DNA from 3 places in the Kitasatospora sp. NPDC056446 genome. Region 1 is predicted to be linked to each of the others. Evidence: riboswitches for the same ligand, from Rfam matches in the RefSeq annotation. Region 1 holds a riboswitch; each other region holds the start of a gene.

Region 1 (9,694 bases):
CCCGAGTTCGACCCGGTTCCCGCGGATCTTGACCTGGTCGTCGATCCGGCCGAGGTATTCGAGGTTGCCGTCGGCCAGCCGGCGGGCGAGGTCGCCCGTCCGGTACAGCCGGCCGCCGGGCACCGACGGCTCGGCACGGAACTTCTCCCAGGTCAGCTCCGGCCGGCCGAGGTAGCCGCGGGCGAGGCCGACGCCGCCGATCCACAACTCGCCCGGGACGCCGACCGGTTGCGGCGAACCGTCGGGGGCCAGGACGTACAGGTCGGTGTTGTCGATGGGGCGCCCGATCGGCACCCTGGCGACGGGCCCGGCCGCTGCCCCGGGGCACTCGTACGCCGAGACGTCGACGGTGGCCTCCGTCGGGCCGTACAGGTTGACGAGTACCGGTGCCCCGTCCTCCCCGAACACCCGGTGGAACTGCTCGACCCGCGCCGGCGGCAGCGCCTCGCCGCTGCAGAAGACCAGGCGCAACGACCGTGCGCCGCCGCGCAGTCCGGGGTCCTCCTCCAGCAGGTCGAGGAAGGGGCCCAGCATGGACGGCACGAAGTGCAGCACGCTCACGTTGCGCGCGGCGATGCTCCGCAGGATCTCCCGGGGGTCCTTCTCCCCGCCCGGCGGCAGGAGGGCGACCCGGGCGCCCTCGATGCCCCACCAGAAGAGCTCCCACACCGACACGTCGAAGGAGGCGGGTGTCTTCTGCAGCAGGACGTCGTCCGGTCCGATCGGGTAGGCCCGCTGCATCCAGGCGAGCCGGTTCACCACGGAGTGGTGCTCGACCATCACGCCCTTGGGCTGCCCGGTCGAGCCGGAGGTGTAGATGACGTACGCGAGGCTGCGGCCGTCGCCGGCCGGCTCCAGCGGGGCGCCCGGGCCGTCCGGGCCGTCCGGGGCGTCCGGGCCGTCCGGAAGGTCGTCGACCCGCAGCACGGGGGCGTCCGTCGCCGGGACGTCCGCGTCCGGGTCGACCAGCACCGCCTTCGCTCCGCTGTCCGCCAGCATGTAGGCGATCCGCTGCTCGGGGTATCCGGGATCGACCGGCACATAGGCGCCGCCCGCCTTCAGCACGCCGAGGACGGCGGCCAGTTGACGGGGGCCGCGCTCCATGAGGACGGCCACCCGGTCGTCCGGGCCGACCCCGTGGGCCCGCAGGGCGCGGGCGATCCGGTCGGCGCGGGCGTCGAGCTCGGCGTAGCCGATCACGCTGCCGTCCGCCGCGTACACCGCGGGCCGGTCGGGCACTCGCGCGGCCCGCTCCTCGAACAGCCCGTGCAGGGTCTTCTCGGCGGCGTAGGGCACCCGCGGACCGCGGGTGAGGCGCGACAGCGCCTCCTGCTCGGCCGCGGTGAGCACCTCCAGCTCCCGGGCGGGGCGTTCCGGGTGCTCGATCCCCTGCCTGATGAGTTCGGCGAGGTGCCCGGCCACCGAGGCGATCGGGAGGTCCTCGTCGAAGGCGTCCAGGGCGTAGTTGAGATCGATGGTCAGGTCCTGCGCACCGGGGAACACCATGAGGTGGATGGCGAGCGCCTCCCGGTCGTGCGGCGGCGCGAAGTGCCTGGCCGGCGCGACGTCGACGCCGTCCGGCTCGGCCAGCTGCTTCAGGGGCTGGTACGAGAACGTGACGTCGAAGAGCCTGCGCTCGGTCGTCCCGGTGACGGCGGCGAGGTCCCGCAGGACCTCACCGGCCGGCAGGCGCTGATGCTCCTGCAGCTCCCCCACCGCCGCCCGCACGTCGGCGACGATGTCGGCGAAGGTCTTGCCGTCCGGGACGTCGATCCGCAGCGCGTGGGTGGTGGCGTACGACCCGACCACCGCCAGCTCCGCCTTGGTCCGGCGGTTGAGCAGCGGCACGCCGACCACGGCATGATCGGTCCGGTGGACACGGGCGAGGTAGACGCCGAGCACTGCCAGCAGGAAGGCGAACGGCGATCCGCCCTGCTTCTTGATGCGCTCGACGAGACGGGCCTCGACGGTGAGCGGGTACCGGCCGCAGCCGGGACGGCCCGGCGCTTCGGGCCCGCCGGGCACTTCGGGCTCGCCGGGCGCCGGAGCCTGCGGCTGCGGCTGCGGCTGCGCGGCCGCCGCCGGGCGGCGGCGGGGGAAGAAGGCCGGCTCCAGGCCGGAGAGGGCGGCGCGGTGGAAGGCACGGTCCTTCTCGTACTCCGGAGAGGAGAAGTACGCGGCGCGTTCCCGGGCCACGGCCAGCACGGACGGCGCCGGCCCGAGGGCCGGGGGCTGCTCTCCACGGCTGCGCCGGACGTAGTCGCGCAGGATCTCGTTGCGGAGGCGGTCGACGGCCCAGCCGTCGATGAGGAGGTGGTGGCACTTGATGTGGAGGTACTGGACGCTGTCGCCCTCCCGGAGTACCGACGCCTCGAAGAGCGGGCGGTCGAATACCTCGAACGGAATGGCCTTCGTATTCTCGCGCCAGGCCCGGCAGGCCGCGGCCGGGTCGTTTTCGCGGGAGAAGTCAAGAATCCGTACGAAGGATTCCCCCGGCTCCGCTCCGGGGTGGTCGGCCAGCCACTGCAAGGGGATCCCCTCGCGTTCGCCGAAACGCAGCCGGAAGGTGTCGTGGCGCTCCAGCGCGCGCATGACACACTGCCGGAGGAGTTCGAGGTCCATACTGCCGGCGAACCTCTGGGACACGACGGTGACGAACTGCGGGCTGCCCGGAGCCTGGGACTCGGCGGCCCACATGTCCAACTGGTACGGCGTCAGCGGTAAGGACCCCGAGTCCGACACACCGCCTGCCTCCGTGTTTGTGGTCGACTCGGGTGGATCTTTCCGACTCATTGCTTTTCCCCCTGTTGGATGACGTCTTGACAGTCCGCCGCGCGGACGGGCACGCGCGGCGGGCATGGGTGGGTGGGCATGGGTGGGCATGGGTGGTCGCGACGCGGCCGACGACCGGGCGGCAGCGGGAAAGGAATTCATCCGGCAATTGCCGAGGCGGCCGCGGAGAATTTATCCGGGCATTCGCCCGGCGGCCGGAAAATCCCTGGAGGGCATGCTCGAATGCCGAACCGACCCCCGGGACGGTTCGCTCGGCCAAGAACCCATGGATTCACGGGCAGCGCAAACTATGACTTCGACCACACCCCCGTCCGGTCCGCTGCAGCTCATCGCCACCCATTCGGATGATATGAAGCCCCATGAAATTCCGTCAAGGGAAATCCGGAAACGTCGGATCCGGCATCGAAAAGCCTTAGCGGCAATTGATTTGTGGACAGAGCTGCGCATACCCCCTCTTTGGGGTGGATGGTGCGCGATCCGGCGGCGCCAGTGGTTCGGGGCCCGTCAGGCCCGGGCCGGGCGGGCGGACCGCAGGGCGGCCTCGACCCGTACGGCGTCGGCGGTGGCCCGGACCTCGTGGACGCGTACCGCCCAAGCGCCCTGGGCGGCCGCCAGGACGGCCACCGCCGTGGTCGCGTCGTCCCGTTCGCGGGCCGGGCGCGGCTCGCCGGTGGCGGGGTCGGCCAGCAGTTCGCCGAGGAAGCGCTTGCGGGACGGACCCACCAGCAGCGGCCGGCCGAGCGCGGCCCAGGCGTCCGGGGCGGCGAGCAGGGCCCAGTCGTCCCGGCGCCCCTTGGCGAAGCCGAGCCCCGGGTCGACGATCACCCGGGACGGGTCGACCCCGGCCGAGACCACGGCGTCCAGTTGCCGCCCGACCTCGGCGACCACCTCGGCCACGACGTCCCCGTACCCGGCCAGTTCGTCCATCTCCCGGGACTGGCCCCGCCAGTGCATGACGACGAAGGGCACGCCGGCCCGGGCGACCGTCTTCGCCATCCGGTCGTCGGCCCGGCCGCCGCTGACGTCGTTGACGATCCGCGCGCCCTCGTCGACCGCCGCCTCCGCCACCTCGGCGCGCATGCTGTCGACGCTCACCAGGACGCCCCGCCGGGCGAGGCCCCGCACCACCGGGAGGACCCGGGCGAGTTCCTCCTCGACCGGCACCCGGCGGGCGCCGGGGCGGGTCGACTCCCCGCCCACGTCCACGATGTCGGCGCCCCGGGCGACCAGCGCGAGTCCGTGCTCGACCGCCCGGCCCGGGTCCAGCCAGTCGCCGCCGTCCGAGAAGGAGTCGGGCGTGACGTTGAGGATTCCCATCACCGCGCAGCGGCCCCAGTCGGGCAGGCCCGGTACGGAGGGAGGGCCCGGCAGGGCGGCAGGGCCAAGAGGTGCGGCAGGGCCAAGCAGGGCGGCAGGGCCAAGCAGTGCGTGCGGCTGTCTTTCCATGTCCCCATTCGGCTCTTCGGAGGATTCCACCGCCGTCCGGCGGTACGGGAGTTCGGCACCGCCACAGGGGCGGGCGCGGCACCGGCGCCGCGCCCGCCCCTGGGCTCCCGCGCCCGGCGGGTCAGCCGGCGAGTTCCTCGCGCAGGCGGCGGGCGGCGTCCACCAGGCTGTCCAGTGAGGCCCGGGTCTCCGGCCAGCCCCGGGTCTTCAGGCCGCAGTCGGGGTTGACCCACAGCCGCTCGGCCGGGATCGCGGCGAGCCCGGCCCGCAGCAGGGCGACCACCTCGTCGGTGTCCGGGACGCGCGGGGAGTGGATGTCCCAGACGCCGGGGCCGACCTCGCGCGGGTAGCCGGCCCGGGCGAGTTCGCCGGCGACCTCCATGTGGGAGCGGGTGGCCTCCAGGGAGATGACGTCCGCGTCGAGTTCGTCGATCGCGGTCATGATCGCGCCGAACTCGGCGTAGCACATGTGGGTGTGGATCTGGGTGTCGGAGCGGACCCCGGAGGTGGCCAGGCGGAAGGCCTCGGTGGCCCAGTCCAGGTAGGCCGGGCGGTCGGCGGCGCGCAGCGGGAGGGTCTCGCGCAGGGCCGGTTCGTCGACCTGGACGACGGCGGCGCCGGCGGCGTCCAGGTCGGTGACCTCGTCGCGCAGGGCCAGGGCGACCTGGCGGGCGGTGTCGGCGAGCGGCTGGTCGTCGCGGACGAAGGACCAGGCGAGCATGGTGACCGGGCCGGTGAGCATGCCCTTGACCGGGCGGCGGGTGAGGCCCTGCGCGTACTCGAACCAGTCGACGGTCATCGGGTGCGGGCGGGAGATGTCCCCGGCGAGGACCGGCGGGCGTACGTAGCGGGTGCCGTAGGACTGCACCCAGCCGTGCCGGGTGGCGAGGTAGCCGGTGAGCTGCTCGGCGAAGTACTGGACCATGTCGTTGCGTTCGGGTTCGCCGTGGACGAGGACGTCCAGGCCGGCCTTCTCCTGGTAGGCGACGACCTCGCGGACCTCGGCCGCCATCCGCTCGCGGTAGGCGGCGCCGTCGATCCGACCCGCCGTCAGATCGGCTCGGGCCAGTCGAAGTTCGGTGGTCTGCGGGAAGGAACCGATCGTGGTGGTCGGCAGCAGCGGCAGGCCGAGCCGGACGCTCTGGGCCTCGGCGCGTACGGGGTAGGGATCGGCGCGGCGGGCGTCGTCGGCGGTGACGGCGGCGGTGCGGGCGCGCACGGCCGGGTCGCGGGTGATGGGCGAGTTGGCGCGGGAGGCCAGGTCGGCGCGGTTGGCGGCGCGTTCGGCGGTGATGGCGCCGGTGCCTTCGCGCAGGCCGCGGGCGAGCAGCGCGGCCTCGGCGGCCTTCTGCCGGGCGAAGGCGAGCCAGCGGGCGATCTGCGGGTCCAACTCCCGTTCGGCGGTGGCGTCCAGGGGGACGTGCAGCAGCGAGCAGGAGGGCGCGACGTCGACGGTTCCGGCGAGGCCGAGCAGGGTCGCCAGGGTGGCGAGCGACTTCTCCAGGTCGTTGATCCAGATGTTGCGGCCGTCGATGACGCCGGCCACCAGGCGCTTGCCGGGCAGGCCGCCGACGGCGGCGAGGTCGTCCAGGTTGGCGGCGGCCGGGCCGGTGAAGTCCAGGGCCAGGCCCTCGACCGGGGCCTTGGCCAGCACGGGCAGGGCCTCGCCGAGCCGGTCGAAGTAGCTCGCGACCAGCAGCTTCGGCCGGTCGGCCAGGGCCCCCAGGTCGCGGTAGGCGCGGGCGGCGGCGTTCAGTTCGGCCGGGGTGCGGTCCTGGACGAGCGCGGGCTCGTCCAGCTGCACCCACCCGGCGCCGGCCGCCTTCAACTCTGCGAGCAGCCGGGCGTAGACGGGCAGCAGCCGGTCCAGCAGCGTGATCGGCTGGAAGTCGGCCGCCACCCCCGGGGCCGGCTTGGCGAGCAGCAGGTAGGTGACCGGCCCGACCAGCACCGGCCGGGCGTCATGGCCGAGCGCGAGCGCCTCCCGCAGCTCCCCGACCGCCTTGGCCGGGTTCGCCGCGAACTCGGTATCCGGCCCCAACTCGGGCACCAGGTAGTGGTAGTTGGTGTCGAACCACTTCGTCATCTCCAGCGGCGCGACGTCCTGCGTGCCGCGCGCCATGGCGAAGTACCCGTCCAGCGGGTCGGCCTCGACGGCCGCGCGGTGGCGGGCCGGGATCGCGCCGACGGCGACCGTCGTGTCCAGCACGTGGTCGTAGAGCGAGGAGTCGCCGGTGGGGACCTCCTCGATCCCGGCGTCGGCGAGCTGCTGCCAGTTCTCCCGGCGCAGTTCGGCGGCGGCAGTCAGCAGGGCCTCCGCCGTGACGGCGCCCTTCCAGTAGCCCTCGATCGCCTTCTTCAGTTCCCGGTTGCGGCCCTGGCGGGGGTAGCCGTGCACGGTGGCGAGGGTTGCCGCCGCTGCGGACTTCGTGGTCAAGGGACTCTCCTTCGCGAGCCTGTTTCCTCACATACCCGGCGACGGGAGGAGGACGCGAAGGGATGACGAACCGGACGGGTGCCCGCACACGGGCACGACTCCGCCAGGTATGGTCGCCGACCCGCCCTCGGGATCACCGGATGGCCGCGCGCGAACGGTCGCGCACGGGCAGTGGCAGGTCTTCGGACTCGCGGGCACACCCGCCCTGGCTCCAGGACAGGCACCTACTGGCCGTCGCTTCCCAGACCCTCCCGGGCCCAGTGCGTATGACGGCGGTCGTTCCCACTCACCGCTGCGGGGCAGTCCCGGATTCCCACCGGGTTCCCTCTTGCGACGCGCCTGCCTGGCGGACAGGGCGAACCAGCTGCGCGGCCAGCTTAGAGTGCGTACGGCGTTCCGGACAGCGGGTTCCGGGATCCTGTCCGAAGGATGGACACCACCCCGCGGGCCCGGCGGACCGGCGGCCGGCTGACGCTCAGTCCACGGCGACGGCAGTGAACTCGGCCGTGTGGACCGTGTCGCCGTGCTTGAAGTCGAGGTAGAGCCGGTACGGGCCCGCGGTGGGGGCGACGGCGTGGAAGGTGACGTCCGGGCCGGGCGCGGTGGCGCCGTCGCCGGGCTCCCCGTTCGGGTGGACGTGCAGGTAGGCGAGGTCGGCGGCGCGCAGGGCGACCAGGTGGCCGTAGGCCGCGAGGTAGGGCTGGAGGTCGGTGACCGGGGAGCCGTCGCGGGCGACCAGGAAGGTCAGCGGCGCGCCCCGCCCGGCGGCCAACTGCCCGGCCAGGGTGACGGTGTAGCCGTCGACGTCGGCGGTCGCGGCGGGCTCGGGCAGCGGGCGGTCGGCGGACCCGCCGGGGAGGGCGACGTCCACGCCGAGGGTCAGCGGGGCCGCGCCGACGGCCTTGAAGTCGGCGTACACGTGGTAGGCGGCGGGCCCGTCGAAGGGGGTGGCCACCCGCCAGGTGCCGTCGGCGTCCAGCTCGGGGTGGACGTGGCGGTAGCCGGAGAGGTCGCGGCGCACCACGATCAGGTGCAGCAGCGCCTCGTGCTGGGGCTCGTACGCGGTGACGGGCTCGCCGTCGGCGCCGGTGATGCGGAAGGTGAACTCGCCGTCGGGGCCGACGGTCTCCGGCACCAGGGTGAAGCCCTGGTCGGAGGCCGTCAGCCCCTGCGGGGCGCCGTGCCCGGCGTGGTGGCCGTGGTCCGCGTTCCCGTCGTGCCCGTCGTGCCCGGCGTGCCCGTGGTGCTCGGCGTGCCCATGGTTCCCGTGGTTCTCGTGTGACTCATGGTGCTGGTGGTGCTGGTGCGTGTTCATGCGGACAACTGTGGCGCGGCGGAGACGAGTTGTCCATGGACATATCGCCCGATCTCCATACCCCCCATGGGCATACCCGATCCACTCCGCGCCGGGCCCGGCCGGCCGGTCGGCTCCCGCCTACGACCCGGCCCCCTCCTCCCGGTGGCGCCACCGCACCGGGTCGACGGCCTCCGTGGCTCCCCGGGCGGTCCGCACCAGCGGCCGGTACCCCGCGCAGGAGAGCACCAGCATCTCGTTGTCGCCCGGCTGGAACTCGTACGCCACCCGCTCCACCCGGCTCGGGATGCCGAGTCCGGCCAGGTCCCGGCGCAGCCGCTCCAGCCCCGGGTACCTGACCCGGGTGTCGTACACCATCAGCGGGAACAGCCGGACTTCCCGGCGCGCCACCCGGGCGAGCTCCAGCAGGGCCGCCCGGTGAAAGTGCTCGTCCAAGCGGCTGCCGTACGAGAAGATCAGGTGCGAGCTGAGCACCAGGTCGAACTCATTGTCGGCGAAGGGCAGTTCGGGCAACGATCCGGCGACGTAGCGGTCCGGGCGGGCGGCGATGTCGGCGCGGAAGAGGCGGGCGTTGGCGGTCCACTGGCGGATCATGTCGTCCGCGTCGTCGTACCAGGTCCACGGGTACCCCGCCGTCTCCTTCCGCAGCAGCTCGCGCTTGAACTCCGTCTCCCGCTCCACCAGCAGGCCCAAGTCCTCGCGGTGGTCCGCGTACTGGCGGTCCACGGCGACGGCGTCGATGCCGAGCGGGCCCGCTTCGGCGACGAAGCTCGCCGCGCCGGCCGGGCAGTCCAGGATGCGCTGCTCCAAGTCGCCGTCGGTGAGCGTGAACATCGCCCGGTACTCCGCGAAGGAGCGTGCGCTGACCAGCACCGCGTCACCCCCGGCCGACGAACGGCATGGTGGTGGGCAGCACCACCAGGGACTGGATGACGGTGTCGGCCGGCTGGGAGGCCATCAGCACCAGCGCCTCGGTGAAGCGCTCCACCGGGATGGTCGCCTCGACCGCCCTCGTCCCGTCGGCCTGCATCGCGGCCGGCTGCGGGCCGCCGTCGACCGGGGCGACGTTGCCGACGTCGATCTGTCCGCAGGAGATGCCGTACGGGCGGCCGTCCAGGGCGAGCACCTTGGTCAGGCCGAGCACGGCGTGCTTGGCGGCCGTGTACGCGATGGAGTTGGGGCGCGGCACGTACGCCGAGGGCGCGCCGTTGTTGATGATCCGCCCGCCCTGCGGGGTCTGGGTGCTCATCACTCGGAAGGCCTCGCGGGCGCAGAGGAAGCCGCCGGTGACGATGGTGTCGAGCACCCGGTTCCAGTCCTCGAACGGGGTCTCGGTGATCGGCCGGCGCGGGGCGGCGGCGCCCGCGTTGTTGAACAGCAGGTCCAGTCGGCCGTGTTCGTCGCGGACGGTGTCGAAGAGCCGGGCGACGTCCGCCGGGCTCCGGATGTCGGTCGGGACGGCCAGCACCCGGGAGGCCGCCTCCCCGGCGAGGACGGCGGTCTCCTCCAGGGCGTCCTTGCGCCGTCCGGCGACGACGACGGTCCAGCCTGCGTCCAGCAGGGCCAGTGCCGAGGCCCGGCCGAGGCCGCTGCCCCCGCCGGTGACGATCGCCACCCGTCCGTGCGGTGCGGTCAACGCGCCCATGTCTCACCCTCGTTCAGCCAGATCCGCAGCATCCGCCGGGAGTACGGTCCGGGCTCGT
Region 2 (9,694 bases), on a different contig from region 1:
GCCGCCCGGCCGTCGGCGGCCTGGTCGACTTCGGCCTCTACCTCTTCCACTGCGGCAAGCGGCAGATCGAACGCGGCAGCGGCCCGTACTTCTACCTGCCGAAGCTGGAGAACCACCACGAGGCCCGGCTGTGGAACGACGTCTTCGTCTTCGCCCAGGCCGAGTTGGGCATCCCGCACGGCACCGTCCGCGCCACCGTCCTGATCGAGACCGTCACCGCCGCCTTCGAGATGGACGAGATCCTCTACGAACTGCGCGACCACGCCGCCGGGTTGAACGCCGGCCGCTGGGACTACCTGTTCAGCCTGATCAAGACCTTCGCCCACCACGGCCCGCGCTTCGTCCTGCCCGACCGGGCGACCCTCACGATGACCCAGCCGTTCATGCGCGCCTACACCGACCTGCTGGTGCGCACCTGCCACCGGCGCGGCGCCCACGCCGTCGGCGGGATGGCCGCGGCCATCCCGCGGCGGGACCCGGAGGCCGACGCCGTCGCGCTGGCCAAGGTCCGCGCCGACAAGGAACGCGAGGCCGGCGACGGCTTCGACGGCTCGTGGGTCGCCCACCCCGGCCTGGTCGCCACCTGCCGCACCGCCTTCGACGCCGTCCTCGGCGACCGCCCGCACCAGCTCGACCGCACCCGCGAGGACGTCGAGGTCACCGCCGACGACCTGCTGGGCGTCCAGCGGCTCTCGGCCGGCCTGCCCACCGAGCAGGGCGTGCGCTCCAACGTCGCGGTCGCGCTGCGCTACCTGACCGCCTGGCTGGGCGGCGTGGGAGCCGTCGCCGTCTTCGGCCTGATGGAGGACGTCGCCACCGCCGAGATCGCCCGCTGCCAGCTCTGGCAGTGGCAGCACCACTGCACCCGCCTGACCGGCGGCTCGCTCGCCACCGCGGACCTGGTGCGCCGACACATCGACCGGGAACGGGCCGTCCTGCTCGCCGAAGGGGCCGACCCGGTCCTCGTGGACGACGCGGTCCGGATCCTGGAGGAGACCGCCCTCGGCGCGGAGCTGCCCGCCTTCCTCACCACCGAGGCCTACGCCCGTCACCTCGTGCGCACCACCGTCCCGGCTTCCTGACCCGGTCCGGTCCGCAACCACCCCGAAAGGCCGATCGCATGAACGACATCCGCCGTGTGGCCGTCGTCGGTGCCGGGCAGATGGGCTCCGGCATCGCCGAGGTCTTCGCCCGCGCCGGGCTCGACACCATCGTCTGCGAGAACGGCCGGGACGCCCTGAGCGCCGCCCGTGCCCGGATCGACCGCTCCCTGCACCGCGCCGTCGACCGCGGCCGAATGACCGAGGAGCAGCGCACCGACGCCTGGGCCCACCTGCTGTTCGCCGACGACCTCGAAGCCCTCGCCGACCGCCAGCTCGTCGTCGAGGCCGTCGTCGAGGACGAACGGGTCAAGACCGAGGTCCTCTCCACCCTCGACAAGGTGCTGTTCGCCGGGGACGCCGTGCTGGCCACCAACACCTCCGCCATCCCGGTCACCCGGCTGGGCATCGCCACCGGCCGAGCGCCGCACGTCCTGGGCCTGCACTTCTTCAACCCGGCCCCGGTGATGCCGCTGGTCGAGCTGGTCACCTCGCTGCACACCGCCCCCGCCACCGTCGACCGGGTGGAGGCCTTCGCCCGGGACGTCCTCGGCAAGCACGTCATCCGCTCCCGGGACCGCGCCGGCTTCGTCGTCAACGCCCTGCTCGTGCCCTACCTGCTCGCCGCGATCCGGATGGCCGAGGCGGGCCACGCCACCCCCGAGGACATCGACGCCGGCATGGTCCACGGCTGCGCCCACCCGATGGGCCCGCTCCGACTCGCCGACCTGATCGGCCTCGACACCGTCCAGGCGATCGCCGAGTCCATGTACGAGGAGTACAAGGAACCGCTCTACGCGCCCCCGCCGCTGCTCTCCCGGATGGTCGAAGCCGGCTTGCTCGGCCGCAAGAGCGGGCGCGGGTTCCACCGGTACCGGACGGTGTGACCGCGTCCGTCCCGTCGGCGCCGCTGCCCCTGTCGCGGAGGGTCGGGGCGTCGACGGGACATCGCCTCCCCCGTCGGACGGCGGATCCCGGGAGACCCATGCCGACGCGGTTACCGTCCGGGTGCCGATCGGCGCATCCGCGCGGGGTCGGCGCGCCGCGGCAGGACCTGTCCGGTGCACGAGGGCGCCGTCTCCACCGGCCGCGCGGCAGCCGGCACCGCCGTGGTGCCGGCGCCGTCCGGGGGCTCGATCCGCACGGCGGGCTCGAAGCGCACGGTGGGCTCGAAGTTGGCGCGGCGGGCAGCGCGGCGCAGCACGGTGAGGACGGCCGGGCCGACGACGAGCACGGCGGTGAAGGTGGTGACGGCGCGGCCGGTGTCCCAGCCGAGCGAGGTGGCGAGGTCGAACAGCAGGTAGCGGTGCCACTGCTCGGTGAACGGCAGGCCGGGCAGGTAGGCGATGGAGCTGTTGGGGTCGGTGGAGAACGGCCAGAAGGAGAGGTTCAGCAGGAAGCCGAACAGGTAGCCGGAGAACGCCCCGTAGGCGGCCAGCATCGGGACCTCCCAGCGGCGGCGGGCCGGCGGGAGCAGCCCGGCGAGCAGGCCCACGAAGGCGCAGCCGAACATCTGGTAGGGCATCCAGGGGCCGACGCCGCCGGTGAGCAGGGCGGAGGCGAACAGGGAGGTGCAGCCGAGGGTGAAGCCGAAGCCGGGGCCGAAGACCCGGCCTGCCAGGACGAGGACGAAGAAGACCGTCTCCACCCCGGCGGTGCCGGCGCCGAGGGGTCGCAGGCCGGCGTTGACGGCGGAGAGGACGCCGAGCATGGCGAGGGCCTTGGCGTCGATGCCGCCGACGGAGATCTCGGCGATGACGACGGCGAGCACCAGGAGGAGCAGGGCGCCGAAGATCAGCGGCGGGGCGTAGTCGGAGCCGAACTTCCCGGGGGCGACGAGGAACGGCCAGGTGAAGGCCACGAGGCCGATGAAGGCGGCCAGGGCGACGACGATCCGGGCCCGGCCGGGGATCCGCAGGGCGGTCACCTGGCGGCCCGCGCCGGTGCGAGGGCCTCGGCGACCTGCCGGGTGGTCAGGTACGCCAGTGGGGCGAGGATCTTGGCGGTCTGCGGGGCGAAGGTGGGCGAGGCGACGATGACCTCGGCGGTCGGGCCATCGGCGACGACCTCCCCCTCGGCCATCACGACCACGCGGTCGGCGGCGGAGGCGACGAACTCGACGTCGTGGGTGGAGACCACGACCGCGCGGCCCTCCGCCGCGAGGGCGTCCACGATGCCGGTGAGTGCCTCCTTCGCCTGGTAGTCCAGGCCCCGGGTGGGCTCATCCAGCAGCACCACCCGTGGTGCGGAGGACAGTTGGATCGCCAGCACCAGGGCCAGCCGCTGGCCCTCGGAGAGGTCCCGGGGGTGGGTGCCGTCCGGGATCCCGGGGGCCAGGCGGTCGAGGATCCGCCGTGCGGTCGGCCCGCCCGCGCGGTCCGCTTCGAGGTCGCTCTGGGCGAGTTCCTGGGCGACCGTTTCCAGGTACAGCAGGTCGGTGGGGGTCTGCGGGACGAGCCCGACCAGCTGCCGGGCCCGGGCCGCGGGCAGGCGCTTGGGGTCCTCGGCCTTCCCGCCCCCGGTGCCGGTGACCTTCACGCTGCCGCCCTGGCGCGGCCCGGATCCCTGGAGGGCCCACAGCAGCGAGGACTTGCCGGAGCCGTTGCGGCCGGTCAGCGCGGTGACCTCGCCCGCGCGCAGCGCCAGGTCGACCTCCCGGACGGCGGCCACCGGCCCGTACCGGACGACCACCCCCCGGGCGTCCAGCACCCGTTCCCCCGCCACCGCTGCCCGGCGCGGCGGAGGAACGGGCACGTCGGTGAGCCGCTCGCGCAGCGGCGCGGCGGCCCGGCGGGCGTCCCGGACGGACAGCGGCAGCGGCCGCCAGCCCGCCAGCCGGCCGAGGTCGACGACGGGCGGCGCGATCGCGGTGTCCCGGAAGACCTCGGCGGGCGGCCCGTGCACCACCGTCCCGTCGCCGGGCAGGTAGGCGACCCGGTCGGCGTACTGGACGACCCGCTCCAGCCGGTGCTCGGCGAGCAGCACGGTGACGCCGAGGTCGTGGACGAGCCGGGTGATCGCGGCGAGCACCTCCTCGGCGGCGGTCGGGTCCAGCGCCGAGGTCGGCTCGTCCAGCACCAGCACGCGGGGGTGCGCGGTGAGGACGGAGCCGATGGCGACGCGCTGCTGCTGGCCGCCGGAGAGCTCGTGCAGGGCCCGGTGGCGCAGGTCGGCCAGGCCGAGCAGGTCCAGGGTCTCCTCGACCCGCTTGCGCATCACCTCCGGCGGGATCGCCAACTGCTCCATGACGTAGGCCAGTTCCTCCTCGACCGTGTCGGTGGTGAAGCCGGCCAGCGGGTCCTGCCCGACCACGCCGACCACGTCGGCGAGTTCACGCGGCGGGTGGTGGGCGGTGTCGCGGCCGTCCACGGTGACCCTGCCCCGCAGGGTGCCGCCGGTGAAGTGCGGCACCAGCCCGTTGACGGCGCCGAGCAGGGTGGACTTGCCGGCGCCGGTACGGCCGACCACCAGGCAGAGCTCGCCCTCCGGGATGTGCAGGTCGACGTCGCGCAGGACGGGCGTCGTCGCGCCGTCGTACACCACGCCGACCTGGTCGAATCGGATCACGTGGTCACCTCGGTGTGCGAACGGTCGGTACTGGCGGGGGGACGGCGGAGGCCGCGGGCGTTCGGCCCGGCGGCGGGGAGACGATCCCGGCGGCGCCCGCCAACAACAGGGCGAGCACCGGGACGAGCGGCAGGGCCGGCCAGGTCAGCGGGTAGAGGGAGGGGTTGAGGTCGGTGGCGTCGTAGCCGACCGTGGCGAACAGCAGCACGGCGGCGGCCACTCCGCACCCGGCGACCGCCCACTCGGCGGCCCGCCACCGGTCCGGCCGGTAGGTGGTGCGCCGCACCCGCCGCCCGCCGAGCAGCAGGCCCGCCACACAGAGCCCGGCACCCGCCGCGAAGGCCGGCACGCCGAGCGCGGCCGGAGCCGTTCCGTCCAGCAGCCCGTACACCCCGGCACACAGGCCGCACATGCCGAGCAGCATCAGGGCGCCGGTGAGCCGCCGGGAGCGGCGCGAGGCGGTGCCGGAACGCCCGTAGCCGCGCGAGTCCATCGCGGCCGCCAGGCTCAGCGAGCGCTCCAGCGCGTCCTCCAGGACCGGCACCACGATGCCGCGCAGCGCGCGCACGCCCTTGCGCCGCCCGGCACGCAACCGCCGGGCCCGGGCGACGCGTTGGACGCTCTGCACCAGCTGCGGCGCGACACTGAGCGACACCGTCACCGCGACGCCCAGCTCGTACAGGGCCCCGGGCAGGACGCGCAGGGCCCGCTTGGGGTTGGCCAGCGTGTTGGCGGCGCCGATGCAGCAGATCAGACAGGCCAGCCGCAGCCCGTCGAAGGCCGCCGAGAGCGTGGCCTCCAGCGACACCGGCCCCCCGATCTCGATGCCCGCGTACCAGGCCGGGGTGGGGATGTGCGGCAGCGAGAAGAGCAGATGGTCGTGCGGGGTGGTCCCGGTGGCGAAGACGCACCGGAAGACCACCCGGATCGCCACCACCGTCAGGGCCAGCCACAGGTAGTAGGTGAAGCCGCGCGCCCACGGGGCCTCGCTGCGCCGGGCGGTGACCACGAAGCCGAGCACGCCGAGGACGAGCAGGAGCAGCAGCGGGTTGGTGGTGCGGCTGGCCGCCGTCGCCAGGGCGAGCGCCCAGGCCCACCAGGCCAGCGGGTGCAGGTTCCGCGGGGCGCGCCCGCTCGCCGCCGCCCGCCCGAGGACGGAGCGCGGGGAGGAGCCGGCGACGGCCTTGTCGAGCGTGCTCACCCGATCACTCGGCCCGTCGGCGGCGCTGCCGCGCCGCGACCACGGTGGCCACCCCGAGCACCACGACGAGGACGACCCCGACCACGGCGGGAACCATCGAGCCGGAGTCGTGCGGGGCATCGGCCACCGGGTCGGCGTTCACCACTGCGCCGGGTACGGCAGGGGTGGGCGTCGGCGCGGCCACGGCGGGCTGCTCCGACGGCTGGTCGCTCGGCGTGTCCGTGGGCGTCGCGGGAGGTGTGTCGACCGGGACCGGTGTGGCCGGCACGGGCGTCGGATCGGGCGCGCCCGGCGGGGTGATGCCGTCCTCGGGGGTGACGGCGGTGCCGGGGGGCGTGCCGGGCGCGGGCGGACGGGCTCCGCCCGCCGGGGGCTTGGCGGGAGCCGGGGCTCGTCCGGCCCCGGGGCCGCCGGTCGTGCCGGTCGTGCCGGTCGTGCCGGTCGTGCCGGTCGTGCCGGTGGAGCCACCGGAGCCGCTGCCGGAGCCGCCTGAGGCACCGCCGGAGCCGCCCGCAGTGCCCTGACCCGGGTCGGCCGGCTGCCCGCCGGGGCCGGGGTCGTGCGCCCGGACACTGTCCGGCGAGAAGGCCGGACGCCCCTCGGCGCCCTCGATGTCGGTGCCGCCGAAGATCCACAGGTCGACGCTGCCCGGCTTCGGCTGGTAGAGCATCGCGCCGAGTTGGCTGTACGACCAGGTGTTCTGGCCCGGATCGGCGTGCCAGTACGACCAGTAGGCGGTGGCCGGGGGCGTCAGGACGCACTTCTCCTGGTCCGGGGTCGGAAACTGCCTGCCGCCCTGGAAGCCGCTGTACCCGATCCGGCAGATGAAGGCCGGGCCGTCGTGCCCGGTCCCGGTGGTCCTCCAGCCGCCCTGGTTCAGCAGGGTGTAGCCGGTGGTGGGAGTGGTGCCGCAGGAGCGCAGCAGCGGGCCGCCCCACTTTCCGAAGTCCACGGCGAGCACGACACCGGAGGTGGTGGTGCACTGGTCCATCGGCAGCGGGGCCGCGGACGCCGGGGCGGTGCCCACGGCAACACCCCCGAACGCGACGGCCAGGGTCGTGGCGGCCGCGCCCAGCAGCCGGGCGAAGCGCCGGATCACCGGTGACGCCCCGGGCCGGAGGCGGTACGACGGCGGGCGGCCAGGACGGCCGCGGCGCCGAGCGCGGTCAGCAGGCCGGCGGCACCCGTCAGTGCGAGTGCCTCGCTCCCCGTGGCCGCGAGGCCGCCGACACCGGAGCGCCCGGCCCCGGACTGCCCGGCACCGGCGGGAACACCAACGACGAGCGGGTCACCGACGAGCGGGTCACCGACGGGCGGGGCGCCGGACGGCCCGGTGGTCGAGCCGTCACCGGGATCGGGCGCGACGGAGGCAGGGGACGTCGTCGCCGGCTGCGTGCCGGTGCCCGTCGGGGTCGGCGTACCGGTCGCGGTCGCGGTGCCCGTCGGCGTCCCCGTGGGAGTAACGGTCGGCGTCCCCGTGGGCGTGCCGGTCGGCGTCCCCGTGGGAGTCGGCGTCGGCGTACCTCCGAGGGTGCGGGTCAGCGTGCCGAAGGAGATCCCGGTCGCACCGCCCAGCACCTGTGTGGAGGCGCGGACGTCCGAGCCGGGCCCGCCGCCGGAGGCGACGTTGAACCCGCCGTCGCCGTTCTGCTGCCCGGCGAGGAAGTCGAGCGCCTTGGCGATCTGCGCACCGTAGAGCGACTGACGTGTCGTCATGCCCTGGACGGCCAGCGCGGCCGAGTTGGTGGAGTCACCGGCCGCACCGGGGAAGCCCCCGTCGGGCAGTTGCCGCGCGGCCAGCCAGGCGACCCCCCTGTCGACCGCCTGCGCCGCCTCGTCGCCCGGAACCAGGGCCAGGGCCATGACGGCCATCGCCGTACTGTCCACGTCCGAGTCGCCGGTGGCGGGGACCAGGCTCGGCCAGGAGCCGTCCGCGTGCTGCAGGCCCTTCAGGTAGCCGACCGCAGGGGCGGCGTGGGCGGCGTCGCCGGCCCGGAGCTGGGCCATGACGGCGAGCGCCTGGGAGAACACCGAGGTCGCGTAGACGTAGTTGCCGGGGGCAGCGCAGCCGGTGTTCGCGTCGGCCTTGGTGCACACCATCGCGGCGAGGGCGGCGATCAGGTCGTGGCCGCCGAAGGCGCGCGGGTCGCGGCCCACGACCTCCGCCAGCAACGCCTCCTTGCCGATGGACCCGCCTCCGGCGTACTCGGCGCCGATGGCCGTCCAGTCGTTGACGGTGCGCTCGCTCGCGTCCTTGCCCTGCTGGTCCAGGAAGTCGACGATCCGGCGCAGCGCGGCGTCGTCGGTGCCGGTCGCGGCCAGGGCGTAGGCGCCGTCGATGGTCAGGCCGAAGTCGGCGAAGGCCGGGAACCCCTCGTAGTAGTGACCGCCGATCAGCCGGGACGGGTCGGTGAGGTAGGCGCTCCCCTTCACGGCGTCGGGCTTCCTCCCGGCGGGCGCGGCTGCGGGCATGGTCGAAGGCGTGGTGGTCGGCGGTGTGGTGGCACCCTTCTCGGCGGCCGCCTCGTAGCCAGGGGCCGTGCGCGGGGCGAGGACGGCGATCGCGCTGTGCGGCGGGTTCATCCCCGGCGTCGGGTGGGCGTCACAGCCCCGGACGCCCCCGCCGCCCCCGTGGCCGGCGTCGACGGCGACGATCGCGCCCGTCGTCGCCGGGCACTGCCCGATCGGGTCGGCTGCCGCTGAGCCGGGGTGGCCCAGCAGGACGGTTCCTCCCGCGGCCACCGCGACGGCCGTGGTGACCAGAAGCGAGCCCAGCTCTCTGCTTCCGCGACGCGTAGGACTGCTGCTGACCCTCACCGGCGACTCCCCGATCGGTCGTCGGGTCCCACGGCGCAGCCGACGGCTCTCCCCCGGCAGGGGGCCGTCGCGACCGCGTCGTAGTCCACGACGACGCATGTACTCATGAACAAGGCCCGGCGCAGGCATTCCGGCTCACCAGCCCTTGGGGGCGGGTCTACGGTTGCGGGTCAGCGCCGGAATCGGACCGGCTTCCCCTGACTGCCGAGGATTGAAAAGCGGTTCATCACACCACGCGCTCGGAGCCATCGTCAACGAGTCGTCATATCGCTTTCACCACAGCGTAGGTCCGTTCACACGTGCCGTCGACGGCACCGCCTCCACCGCCGCCGGAGGCGGGTCCACCAGTGGCCGACGCCCCGGCCCCTCCGTCCGCGGAGGGGCCGGGGCGCGCGTGCGCCCGGGCTCAGGGGGCCGTGATGCCCGGCTGCGCGCCGGCGCCGAAGGACCAGCCCTCGACGTCGCCGGGGGCCGGGTCGTAGCTGCCCGCGCCCAGGGTGCTGTACGACCAGGAGCCGCCGTGCTGGGCGTGCCAGTACGACCAGTAGGCGCTGCCGGTGGGGTTGGTGCAGGTCGTCGGCAGGCTGTTGATGGTGCAGACGAAGCCCGGGAAGCGCGGGTGGAAGGAGTACGAGAACCCGGCGCCGGTCAGCGCGGCCAGACCACTGGCCGGGTCGCCGAGCGCACAGCCGGTCTGGACACCGCCGCCGACGGCCGTGAAGTCGACCACGACCGTGACGCCGGTCGTCCCGCTGCAGGCAGCGGCCTGAGCCTGCGGGGCCTGGACGGCGGAGACGCCGAGCAGACCGGCGGTGAGGGCGGCGGCCGCGGCGATCGAGCCGAGCGTACGGCGGACCGGGCGCGCCGGAGTGAGGGTGTCGGTCATCGGAGCTCTCCTCTGGGTGTCGGGCTTCGGCGGGTCAGTGGGAAGCCGGGGCCGGGCAGGCCAGGGTGGGCGCGTCCGGGCGGGCCCCGGCGGCGGAGAGGGTGGCCAGCGGGGTGCCTGCGA
Region 3 (9,694 bases), on a different contig from region 1:
TGGTCTCCGGGCACGACTACCTGGACGACGCCGGCCGGCCGCGCTGGCACCTGCACCTGGCCGACAACTCGCCCACCGCCACCGCCCACTTCAGCGCCGTCGCCTGCATGGGCCTGGCCATCCACCTGACCTCCCTGGGCGCCGACCGGCTCGGCATCTGCCAGGCCGCGCCCTGCCGCAACGCCTACCTGGACACCTCGACCAACCGCTCCCGCCGGTACTGCTCGGACCGCTGCGCGACCCGGGCCAACGTCGCCGCCTACCGGGCCCGCAAGCGCCAGGAGGCGGAGGCCGCGCTGGGCACCGGCGGCTAGGGCCTCACTCTTCGGGCCCGGCCGGACCGGGCCTTCAGAGCTCCTCCACCCGGACGCCGAAGCGGCGGGCCAGGCCCGGCACCCGGGCCAGCCGCGGGGTCAGCAGCAGCCGCTCCAGCCGGCGGCCCGGCGCCAGCCAGGCCGGCCCGGGGCCCAGCCGCAGCAGCACCCGGCCCAGCACCAGCTCGTCCGGGACCGCGCCGTAGCTGCGGCTGTCGCTGTCCACCGGCCGGTTGTCCGACAGCAGCCACCAGCCCCCGGCCCGCCGTTCGACGGCCCGCTTCACCACCAGCAGATCCTGCTGGAAGGGGTGCCGGAAGAGCACCACCGCACCCGGCCGGATCGGCGCGCCGTACCGCACCAGCAGCCGGTCGCCCTCGCGCAGGGTCGGCACCATCGACGGCCCCGCCACGTCCACGGTGCCGAACGGCAGCACACCGCCGCCCGCCCGTTCCGCGCCCCCCGGTTCCGCGCTCCGCGCCACGACTCCTCCTCCGCACCGGCCCGACCCCAGTCTGCCGTACGGACCGTCACCTCCCCGATGCCCGGATCACCCCGGTTCCGGCTCCGCCTTTCGCCCTACGCCCACCGCCCGATCGCGAAACCGCCGGGGCGGAAGGGTAATCTCGGGCGCGGGAAGACGATCCAAGGAAGGACTCCCATGTTCTCTCGCCTGTTTGCACCGCGCGCCACCGCCCACGCCCACTGCGACCTGCCCTGCGGCGTGTACGACCCGGCGCAGGCCCGGCTCGAAGCCGAGTCCGTCAAGGCCACCCAGGAGAAGTACCAGGCCAACGAGGACGCGCACTTCCGCGCCCGCGCCATCATCATCAAGGAGCAGCGCGCCGAGGCCGTCAAGCACCACATCTCGGTGCTGTGGAGCGACTACTTCAAGGCCCCGCACTTCGAGAAGTACCCGCAGCTGCACCAGCTGATCAACGACACCCTGAAGGCCGCCTCGGCCGCCAAGGCGTCCACCGACCCCGCCACCGGCCAGGCCCTGCTGGACCTGATCGCCGAGGTCGACAAGATCTTCTGGGAGACCAAGCAGGCCTGAGCCTGACGCGTCGCCACCCGGCCGCCCCCGTCCGCACCCGTCGGACGGGGGCGGTCGTGCGTCCGCGTCCGCGTCCCGCCCTACCCCGACCCGACCCCGGTAAGGGTTGCCTGCCCTGAGTGGCTGTTATGCTGCCAGGGCGTCCGAGGGGGAAGTCCGGTGAGAGTCCGGCGCTGACCCGCAACGGTGAGCAGGCCCGTCCCCGTACGGTCCCGCCAGCCCGATCGCCCTCGGCCGCCGGAATCCCGACGACTCGCCGCGGACTGCGAGGGGACCGGCGCTCCGGCACGCCCGCGGCCGGCGGCCGCCCCGGCGCACCCTCGGCCCGAGGCAAGGCGCACCCGTGAACCGCGCACCCGCGAACCGTGCGGTCGGCCCGCCCGCCCGCCGAATACCCGCTCTCCCGCTCGCCCTCGGCCTCGCCGCCGCCCTGCTGGCCTCCCTGGTCTGCGGGGTCGCGTTCGGCTCCTCCGGGATCGGCCTCCCCCACGTCCTGCGGCTGCTGGCCGCCGGGCTGACGGGCGGTCGGCTGGACGCGGACGAAGCCGCCGCGTACGCGATCGTCTGGGAGATCCGGCTGCCGCGCACCGTCCTGGCCGCCGTGGTCGGCGCCGGGCTCGCCGCCACCGGGGTCGCCGTCCAGGCGCTGGTGCGCAACGCCCTCGCCGACCCCTTCGTCCTCGGCATCTCCTCCGGCGCCGCCGTCGGGGCCAACGCCGTCATGCTGTTCGGCGCCTTCGCCTCGCTCGGGGTGTGGGCGGTCTCCGCCTCCGCGTTCGGCTCCGCGCTGCTCGCCATGGTGCTGGTCTACCTCGCCGCCCGCACCGCGTTCGGGCTCACCCCGCTGCGGCTGGTGCTCACCGGCACCGCCCTCTCCTACGGCTTCTCCGCCGTCACCACCCTGATGGTCTTCGCCGCCGACCGCGGCGAAGCCGCCCGGGGCGCCATGATGTGGCTGCTCGGCAGCCTCGGCGGCGCCACCTGGGGCTCGGTGCCGATCGCGGCCTGCACCGTCCTGGCCGGACTCGCCCACCTGGCCTGCGCGGCCGGCCGGCTGGACGCCCTCGCCATGGGTGACGAGACCTCCGCCTCGCTCGGCGTGGACCCGGACCGGCTGCGCCGCGAACTGTTCGTGGTGACCGCCGCCGTCACCGGCACGGTCGTCGCGGTCAGCGGCGCGATCGGCTTCGTCGGGCTGCTGGTGCCGCACCTGGCACGGATGCTGGTCGGCGCCGGGCACCGCCGGGTGCTGCTGGTCGCGCCGCTCGCCGGGGCGCTGCTTCTGGTCTGGGTGGACATCGCCTCCCGCACCCTGCTGGCGCCCGCCGAGCTGCCCGTCGGGGTGTTCACCGCCGTCCTCGGCGTGCCCGCCTTCCTGCTGATGATGCGCCGCCGCGGCCACGCCCTCGGAGGCCCCCGGTGACCGGCCCGGCGAAGGCCGAGGACCTCGCCGTCGACGCCGTCTCGGTGGAACTGGCCGGCGCCCGGCTGGTCCACGAGGTGAGCCTGAACGCCGCCGCCGGACAGGTGGTCGGACTGGTCGGACCGAACGGCAGCGGCAAGTCGACCCTGCTGCGCTGCGTCTACCGGGTGCTGCGGCCGACCGGCGGGGCCGTCCGGCTGGACGGCGACGACCTGCGCGCGCTCACCGCGCGCGAGACCGCCCGGCGGGTGGCCGCGCTCTCCCAGGAGCACTCCGCCGAGTTCGACTTCACGGTGGCCGAGGTGGTCGCCATGGGCCGGCTGCCGCACCGCCGGGGCTTCGGCGCCCCGGCCGAGGGGGACGCGCGGCGCTGCGCCGAGGCGCTGCGCAAGGTCCGGGCCGGGCACCTCGCCGAACGGGGCTTCCTGAGCCTGTCCGGGGGCGAGAAGCAGCGGGTGCTGTTCGCCCGCGCCCTCGTCCAGGAGCCGCGGCTGCTGGTGCTGGACGAACCCACCAACCACCTCGACATCGCCCACCAGTTGGAGGTGCTGGCGCTGGCCCGCGAGGCCGGCCCGACGGTGCTCACCGCGCTGCACGACCTCAACCTGGCGGCAGGCCACTGCGACCTGCTGTACGTGCTGCGGGCCGGCCGGATCGTCGCCTCCGGGCCGCCCGGCGAGGTGCTCCGGCCCGACCTGCTGGCCGAGGTGTTCGGCGTCCGGGCCACCCCGGTGCGGCACCCGGGGACCGGGGCCCTCCAGCTGCTCTTCGACCGCCTCGACTCCCCCGGCGCCTGAGCCCGGCGCCCGCCGCCCCGTCCGCCCCCACGTCCGCCGCCCGTCCGCCGCCCGCCCGCCGCCCGTTTGTCCCCACGTCTGTCCCGAAGAGGAACCACCGTGCGCACCAAGGCCGTTGCCACCGCCGCCCTGCTCGTCCTCGGACTCACCGCCTGCGGCGCCGAGATCGCCCCGCGGGAGGACGCCACCGTCTCCGCCCACTACCCGGTGACCGTACGGAACTGCGGCGACGAACTGACCTTCGCCCGCAAGCCCGCCCGGGTGGTCACCAACGACGTCAACATCACCGAGCTGATGCTCTCGCTCGGCCTCGCCGACCGGATGGCCGGCTACGTCATGCCCGACGACAAGGGCCGGGTCGACCTGGTGCCGTGGAAGGACGGCTACCAGCAGACCGCCTGGCTCTCCAAGAAGGTGCTCACCAAGGAGATCGCCCTCGACGCCAGGGCCGACCTGGTCTTCGCCGGCTGGCACTACGGCTTCGACGAGGGCGGCGGCGTCACCCCGCAGGCGTTCAAGGCGCTCGGCATCGACTCGTACGTACTGAGCGAGTCCTGCCGCAGCGGCAAGGGCGCCGAGCGCGGCGTGATGGACCCGCTGGACGCGCTCTACACCGACCTCGCCAACCTCGGCGAGATCTTCGACGTCAAGGACCGCGCCGACCGGCTGATCGCCGACTCCAGGGCCCGGATCGCCGCCGTCCCGCAGCCCGGGCACCGCCCGTCCGTCTTCCTGTACGACAGCGGGCAGGACAAGCCGTACACCGCCGGGAAGTTCGCCGCCGCGGACCGGATCATCGCCCAGGCCGGCGGGGCCAACATCATGGGCGACGTCGCCGACAGCTGGGTCACCGCCGGCTGGGAGAGCGTGGTGCAGCGCGACCCCGAGGTGATCGTCATCAACGACTACTCGACGCCGGACGCCGAGGAGAAGCGCAGGTTCCTCAAGTCCTTCCCGCCGCTGGCGAACGTCGCCGCGGTCCGGAACGACCGGATCTTCGTCCTGGACTACGCCGACCTGGTCGAGAGCCCGCGCAACCCCGCCGCGATCGTCGCCCTGGCCGACTACCTGCGCACCGTGCCGCCCCGCTGACCGGCCCGGTGCCCGCTCCTCCTCCGGTCGACGGCGCCGGGCGTAGGCTCGTCGTACGAGCCTACGGAACCCCGACCGGAGGAGCGAGACATGACCACCACGGCAGCCACCGCCGCCTTCGACGCCCGCGCCCTGCGCGAGGGCATCGAGCACGCCGACGCCGACGCCCTCCTGGCGCTCTACGCGGAGGACGCCGAACTGCGCGTGGTCGACCGCAAGACCCAGCCCAGCCACCCCCTGGTGGTGCGCGGCCGGGAGGAGATCGGCACCATGCTGGGCGAGGCCTACGGCCGCGAGACGACCCACCGGCTGGAGCGGGTGGTCGTCCAGGACGACCACGTCGCCTTCCTGGAGTCCTGCCGCTACCCGGACGGCGTCCGGGTGCTGTCCGCCTCCGTGGCCGACCTGCGGGACGGGCGGATCGTCGACCAGACCTCCGTCCAGGCCTGGGACGAGACCCGGCCCGAGCAGTAGGCTCGCGGCATGATCCGCACCGCCGTCGCCACCGACGTCCCCGTCGTCCACGCCATGATCCGCGAACTGGCCGAGTACGAGAAGGCCGCGCACGAGGCCGTGGCCACCGAGGAGCAGCTGCACGACGCCCTGTTCGGCGCCGAGCCCGCCGTGTTCGGCCTGATCGCCGAGGACGACGCGACCGGCGAACCGGTCGGCTTCGCGCTCTGGTTCCGCAACTTCTCGACCTGGCGCGGCACCCACGGGATCTACCTGGAGGACCTGTACGTCCGCCCGCAGGCGCGCGGCGGGGGCCACGGCAAGGCCCTGCTGCTGGAGCTCGCCCGGATCGCCGTCGAGCGCGGCTACTCCCGGGTCGAGTGGTCGGTGCTGGACTGGAACAAGCCCTCGATCGACTTCTACAAGTCGATCGGCGCGGTGCCGATGGACGAGTGGACGGTCTACCGGCTCACCGACTCGGCGCTCGCCGAGGCGGCCGCCGCCGCCGACCGGCACTGAACGGACCGACCGGGTCCGGAAAAGGGTCTGCCACCCTGCGTCGCAATGCCTTACCATCAGTAACTCCCGAACCTGGGACGCGGACGGCAGAACGACGGCGGATCCGCGACCCCGGCGCCTCTTCGCGAGGCGGCAACCGGGGTAACAAGCGGGGTACCAAGACAGCACAGCGCGTCACCCAGGAGGCAAGGGTGTCCCAGATCGACGGCGATCTCGGTGTTCAGGATTTCGTGGAGGTCCGGCTCCCCGCAGCGGGGGCCTACCTCTCCGTGCTCCGAACAGCGACGGCCGGGCTCGCGGCCCGGCTGGACTTCACCCTCGACGAGATCGAAGACCTGCGGATCGCGGTCGACGAGGCCTGCGCCATCCTGCTCCAGCAGGCGGTGCCGGGCTCCGTGCTCTCCTGCGAGTTCCGGCTGGTCGGCGACTCGTTGAAGGTGACAGTCTCCGCTCCCACCACCGACGGCAAGGCTCCCGAACGGGACACCTTCGCCTGGACGGTGCTCTCCGCCCTGGCCGGCGAGGTCGACTCCACGGTCGGAGAGGACAAGACCGTGTCGATCAGCCTGCACAAGAAGCGCGGCGGGTCAGGCTCCCACTAGCGGGCGCCGAGCCGCAGCGCGCAGACCGAGCAGCACCGAGCAGCACCCGCGCAAGGGCCGTCCGCCGCTCCCCCGCCCGGGGGCCCGGCGGACGGCTCCCGGTACCGCCCCGCGCGGTACGACCAACGACACGATTCCGGGGCCACCGGCCCCGGTGCTCCCGGAACGGAACGGGGGAATGGCCGTGAGTGATCTGGACCGTACCGGCCTCGCGACGGCGGGACCTGCCGTACCGACCCAGGCGAGCGTTCCCGGCCTCGCCGCCAACGACGAAGCGCACCCGAAGGACGCCCACCGGATGAGCCACCCCACCGAGCCGACGTCCGAGCCGACGCCCGACTCCGTACCCGCGCCCGAACCGGCGGACCAGGTACCGGCGGCGGACCAGGCACCGGCGGCGGCCGAGCCGGAGCTCCAGGGCGCCGTGCCCGCCCAGGTCGTGCACCGCAGCGGCGCCCCGGACCGGGAGGCCGCCCGGGCGCTGTTCGTCCGGCTGTCCGCCCTGCCCGAGGGCTCCCCGGAGCGGGTCGAGCTTCGCAACCAGCTGGTGCGGATGCACATCCCGCTGGTCGAGCACCTGGCCCGGCGCTTCCGCAACCGGGGCGAGCCGCTGGACGACCTCACCCAGGTCGCCACCATCGGCCTGATCAAGTCGGTGGACCGCTTCGACCACGAGCGCGGGGTCGAGTTCTCCACCTACGCGACGCCGACCATCGTCGGGGAGATCAAGCGGCACTTCCGTGACAAGGGCTGGGCGGTCCGGGTGCCGCGCCGGCTCCAGGAGCTGCGGCTGTCGCTCACCACCGCGACCAGCGAGCTCTCCCAGCGGCACGGCCGCTCCCCCACGGTGCACGAGCTGGCCGAGCACCTGGGGATCTCCGAGGAGGACGTCCTGGAGGGCCTGGAGTCCGCCAACGCGTACTCCACGCTGTCCCTGGACGTGCCGGACAGCGACGACGAGTCGCCGGCCGTCGCGGACACCCTGGGCGCCACCGACGAGGCGCTGGAGGGCGTCGAGTACCGCGAGTCGCTCAAGCCGCTGCTGGCCCAACTGCCGCCCCGGGAGCAGAAGATCCTGGTGCTGCGGTTCTTCCGCAACATGACCCAGTCGCAGATCGCCGCCGAGGTGGGGATCTCCCAGATGCACGTGTCCCGGCTGCTCGCCCGGACACTGGCCCAGCTGCGGGAGAAGCTCCTGGTGGAGGAGTAGGACCGACGGCCGCCCGGTTTCCCGCCGGGCGGCCGTCCGGTCACCGGCGGCCCTGTGTGCTCAGTCCTCGGACGGGGCGTACAGGGCCGCCGTCGTCCTCGGACTCAGCAGCGCGCCGATGCCCACCAGCCCGAGCAGGCCGACCACGGCGCCGACGGCGATCATCGCGCCGCCGCTCTGGACCATGTAGTAGGCGACCGGCAGGCAGATCGAGTTGGTCAGCACCGCGGGGCTCCGGCCCCAGCGGCGCTCCTTCAGCAGCGCGCGGGCGGCCAGCACCGGCAGCACGCCGAGCAGCACGATGACCGCGCCGCCGAATTCGTTCAGGGCCAGCTGCCTGGCCTCGCCCGACAGTGCGGACACCATGTCCGAGACGCCGACGACGGCCAGTGCGGCGCCCTCCAGGGCGGTGATGGCGGCGCCCAGGGTCAGGGGCACCGGGCGGCCGGGGCCGGACGTGGGTACGGGTGCGGAGGATTCTGCGGTCACTCCAGCAGGGTAGCCGCCGGTTGGTCCGTACCGACCCGTAGGCTTTCCCCATGCGCGCTCTCCTGGTCGTGAACCACAAGGCCACCACCACCAGTGGCCGGACCAGGGACGTCCTGATCCACGCCCTGCGCAGCGACCTCAAGCTGGAGGTCGCGGAGACGCAGTACCGGGGCCACGCGCGCGACTTGGCCCGCGGGGCCGCGGAGGACGGCACGGTCGACCTGGTGGTGGCGCTGGGCGGCGACGGGACCGTCAACGAGGTGGTGAACGGGCTGCTCACGCACGGCCCGGGCGAGCGGGTCCCGCGACTGGCCGTGGTGCCGGGCGGTTCGACCAATGTGTTCGCCCGCGCGCTGGGCCTGCCCAACGACCCGGTGGAGGCCACCGGCGCCCTGCTGGACGCGCTGGAGCACGGCCGGGAGCGCCCGATCGGGCTCGGCAAGGCGATGACCCACGGGCTGCCGGACCGCTGGTTCACCTTCACCGCCGGCCTGGGCTTCGACGCCGGGGTGGTCGGCCGGGTCGAGGAGCAGCGCCGGGCCGGGCACAAGTCCACCCACGCCCTGTACGTCAAGCAGGCGATCCGGCACTACTTCACCCAGCGTGAGCAGCGCCGTTCCGGCCCCGTCTCCCTTGAGCTGCCTGGCCACGGGGCCGTGCCGGGGCTGGTGCTGTCGATAGTCAGCAACACCTCTCCGTGGACGTTCCTCGGCAACCGTCCGGTCTATCCCTCACCGCTCGCCTCCTTCGACACGGACCTCGACGTCTTCGGCATCACCCGGATGACGGCGTTCGGCACTGCTCGAACGATCCGTCAGATCCTGCGGTCGCACGAGCCTTCGAGCGATGGAGCCCCGCCGGCCGGCCCGTCCGGAAGGCACGTCGTCTCCTATCACGACGTCAGACACTTCACCTTGGTTTCAGAGGAACCGGCCCCGTTCCAAGTCGACGGCGACCATCTTGGAGACAGGAGTCGCGTCAGTTTCACAGGCGTACGGCGGGCACTGCGTGTGATTGTGTGACCGGAAGTGGGGTTCGCCCTTCTTCTCGAACGCACAAGCCCCCTTCACTCCATAGAAGTACTGGCTGTGAGCTAGGCGACACCGAAGAATCAAAAATTCCTCCCCGAAGGGGGTTGTATCCGAGCCCGAGGTTTGCGAACCTCTACATGGCGATCGGGACACATCGCAGCGACGGCAACTCCGGAACCACGGAGCGCCGACCGCGGGGTGTCCCTCGAATCGCCGAATCCCCCCTAGCACAGACCACCCGGGCCCGGTAGGCCTTTGGTCTCTTTTGCTGTTGCGGGATTCGTGAAAGCGTTCACATTCACAAGCCATCGATTATGTCGCCGGGTCACCCCCGTCGGCAGGAGGAGTTGGACGACCATGGACTGGCGCCACCGCGCTGTCTGCCGCGAAGAGGACCCGGAGCTGTTCTTCCCGATCGGGAACACCGGTCCTGCTCTGCTGCAGATCGAGGAAGCCAAGGCCGTGTGCCGCCGTTGTCCGGTCATGGAGCAGTGCCTCCAGTGGGCGCTCGAGACCGGCCAGGACGCCGGCGTCTGGGGCGGCATGAGCGAGGACGAGCGTCGCGCGATGAAGCGCCGCGCCGCCCGCAACCGGGCCCGCACCGCCTGATCGCACGCGCTGATCACACCGCGTAGTACCCGCAGTGACCGCAGGACCGATCAACACATGATCAAAGGCTTCCCTGCACCTCCTGGTGAAGCCTTCCG

Evidence for each region. Region 1 has a riboswitch for cobalamin ahead of metE (5-methyltetrahydropteroyltriglutamate--homocysteine S-methyltransferase). Riboswitches for the same ligand answer to the same signal wherever they lie in the genome.
Region 2: another riboswitch for cobalamin. It lies ahead of ACFQ6N_RS14135 (prenyltransferase/squalene oxidase repeat-containing protein); the one in region 1 lies ahead of metE (5-methyltetrahydropteroyltriglutamate--homocysteine S-methyltransferase).
Region 3: another riboswitch for cobalamin. It lies ahead of ACFQ6N_RS04800 (FecCD family ABC transporter permease); the one in region 1 lies ahead of metE (5-methyltetrahydropteroyltriglutamate--homocysteine S-methyltransferase).

Annotation. Positions count from the first base shown of each region.
Region 1 covers NZ_JBHTRF010000045.1:51,200-60,893, reverse strand. The annotation lists gene ACFQ6N_RS25725 (amino acid adenylation domain-containing protein) at 1-2,742, opposite strand, end outside; gene folP (dihydropteroate synthase) at 3,298-4,110, opposite strand; gene metE (5-methyltetrahydropteroyltriglutamate--homocysteine S-methyltransferase) at 4,361-6,676, opposite strand; cobalamin riboswitch at 6,832-7,056, opposite strand; gene ACFQ6N_RS25710 (hypothetical protein) at 7,152-7,991, opposite strand; gene ACFQ6N_RS25705 (methyltransferase domain-containing protein) at 8,112-8,864, opposite strand; gene ACFQ6N_RS25700 (SDR family oxidoreductase) at 8,869-9,636, opposite strand; gene ACFQ6N_RS25695 (TauD/TfdA family dioxygenase) at 9,624-9,694, opposite strand, start outside.
Region 2 covers NZ_JBHTRF010000018.1:88,602-98,295, forward strand. The annotation lists gene aceB (malate synthase A) at 1-1,082, shown strand, start outside; gene ACFQ6N_RS14110 (3-hydroxybutyryl-CoA dehydrogenase) at 1,121-1,987, shown strand; gene ACFQ6N_RS14115 (ECF transporter S component) at 2,098-3,027, opposite strand; gene ACFQ6N_RS14120 (ABC transporter ATP-binding protein) at 3,024-4,667, opposite strand; gene ACFQ6N_RS14125 (CbiQ family ECF transporter T component) at 4,672-5,868, opposite strand; gene ACFQ6N_RS14130 (hypothetical protein) at 5,873-6,967, opposite strand; gene ACFQ6N_RS14135 (prenyltransferase/squalene oxidase repeat-containing protein) at 6,964-8,610, opposite strand; cobalamin riboswitch at 8,788-8,934, opposite strand; gene ACFQ6N_RS14140 (flagellar hook-length control protein FliK) at 9,092-9,571, opposite strand; gene ACFQ6N_RS14145 (peptidase) at 9,606-9,694, opposite strand, start outside.
Region 3 covers NZ_JBHTRF010000005.1:385-10,078, forward strand. The annotation lists gene ACFQ6N_RS04785 (CGNR zinc finger domain-containing protein) at 1-314, shown strand, start outside; gene sodX (nickel-type superoxide dismutase maturation protease) at 349-711, opposite strand; gene sodN (superoxide dismutase, Ni) at 976-1,371, shown strand; cobalamin riboswitch at 1,478-1,622, shown strand; gene ACFQ6N_RS04800 (FecCD family ABC transporter permease) at 1,715-2,794, shown strand; gene ACFQ6N_RS04805 (ABC transporter ATP-binding protein) at 2,791-3,591, shown strand; gene ACFQ6N_RS04810 (ABC transporter substrate-binding protein) at 3,691-4,683, shown strand; gene ACFQ6N_RS04815 (nuclear transport factor 2 family protein) at 4,774-5,157, shown strand; gene ACFQ6N_RS04820 (GNAT family N-acetyltransferase) at 5,167-5,655, shown strand; gene ACFQ6N_RS04825 (anti-sigma regulatory factor) at 5,847-6,257, shown strand; gene ACFQ6N_RS04830 (SigB/SigF/SigG family RNA polymerase sigma factor) at 6,436-7,467, shown strand; gene ACFQ6N_RS04835 (hypothetical protein) at 7,528-7,956, opposite strand; gene ACFQ6N_RS04840 (diacylglycerol/lipid kinase family protein) at 8,007-8,978, shown strand; gene ACFQ6N_RS04845 (WhiB family transcriptional regulator) at 9,345-9,596, shown strand.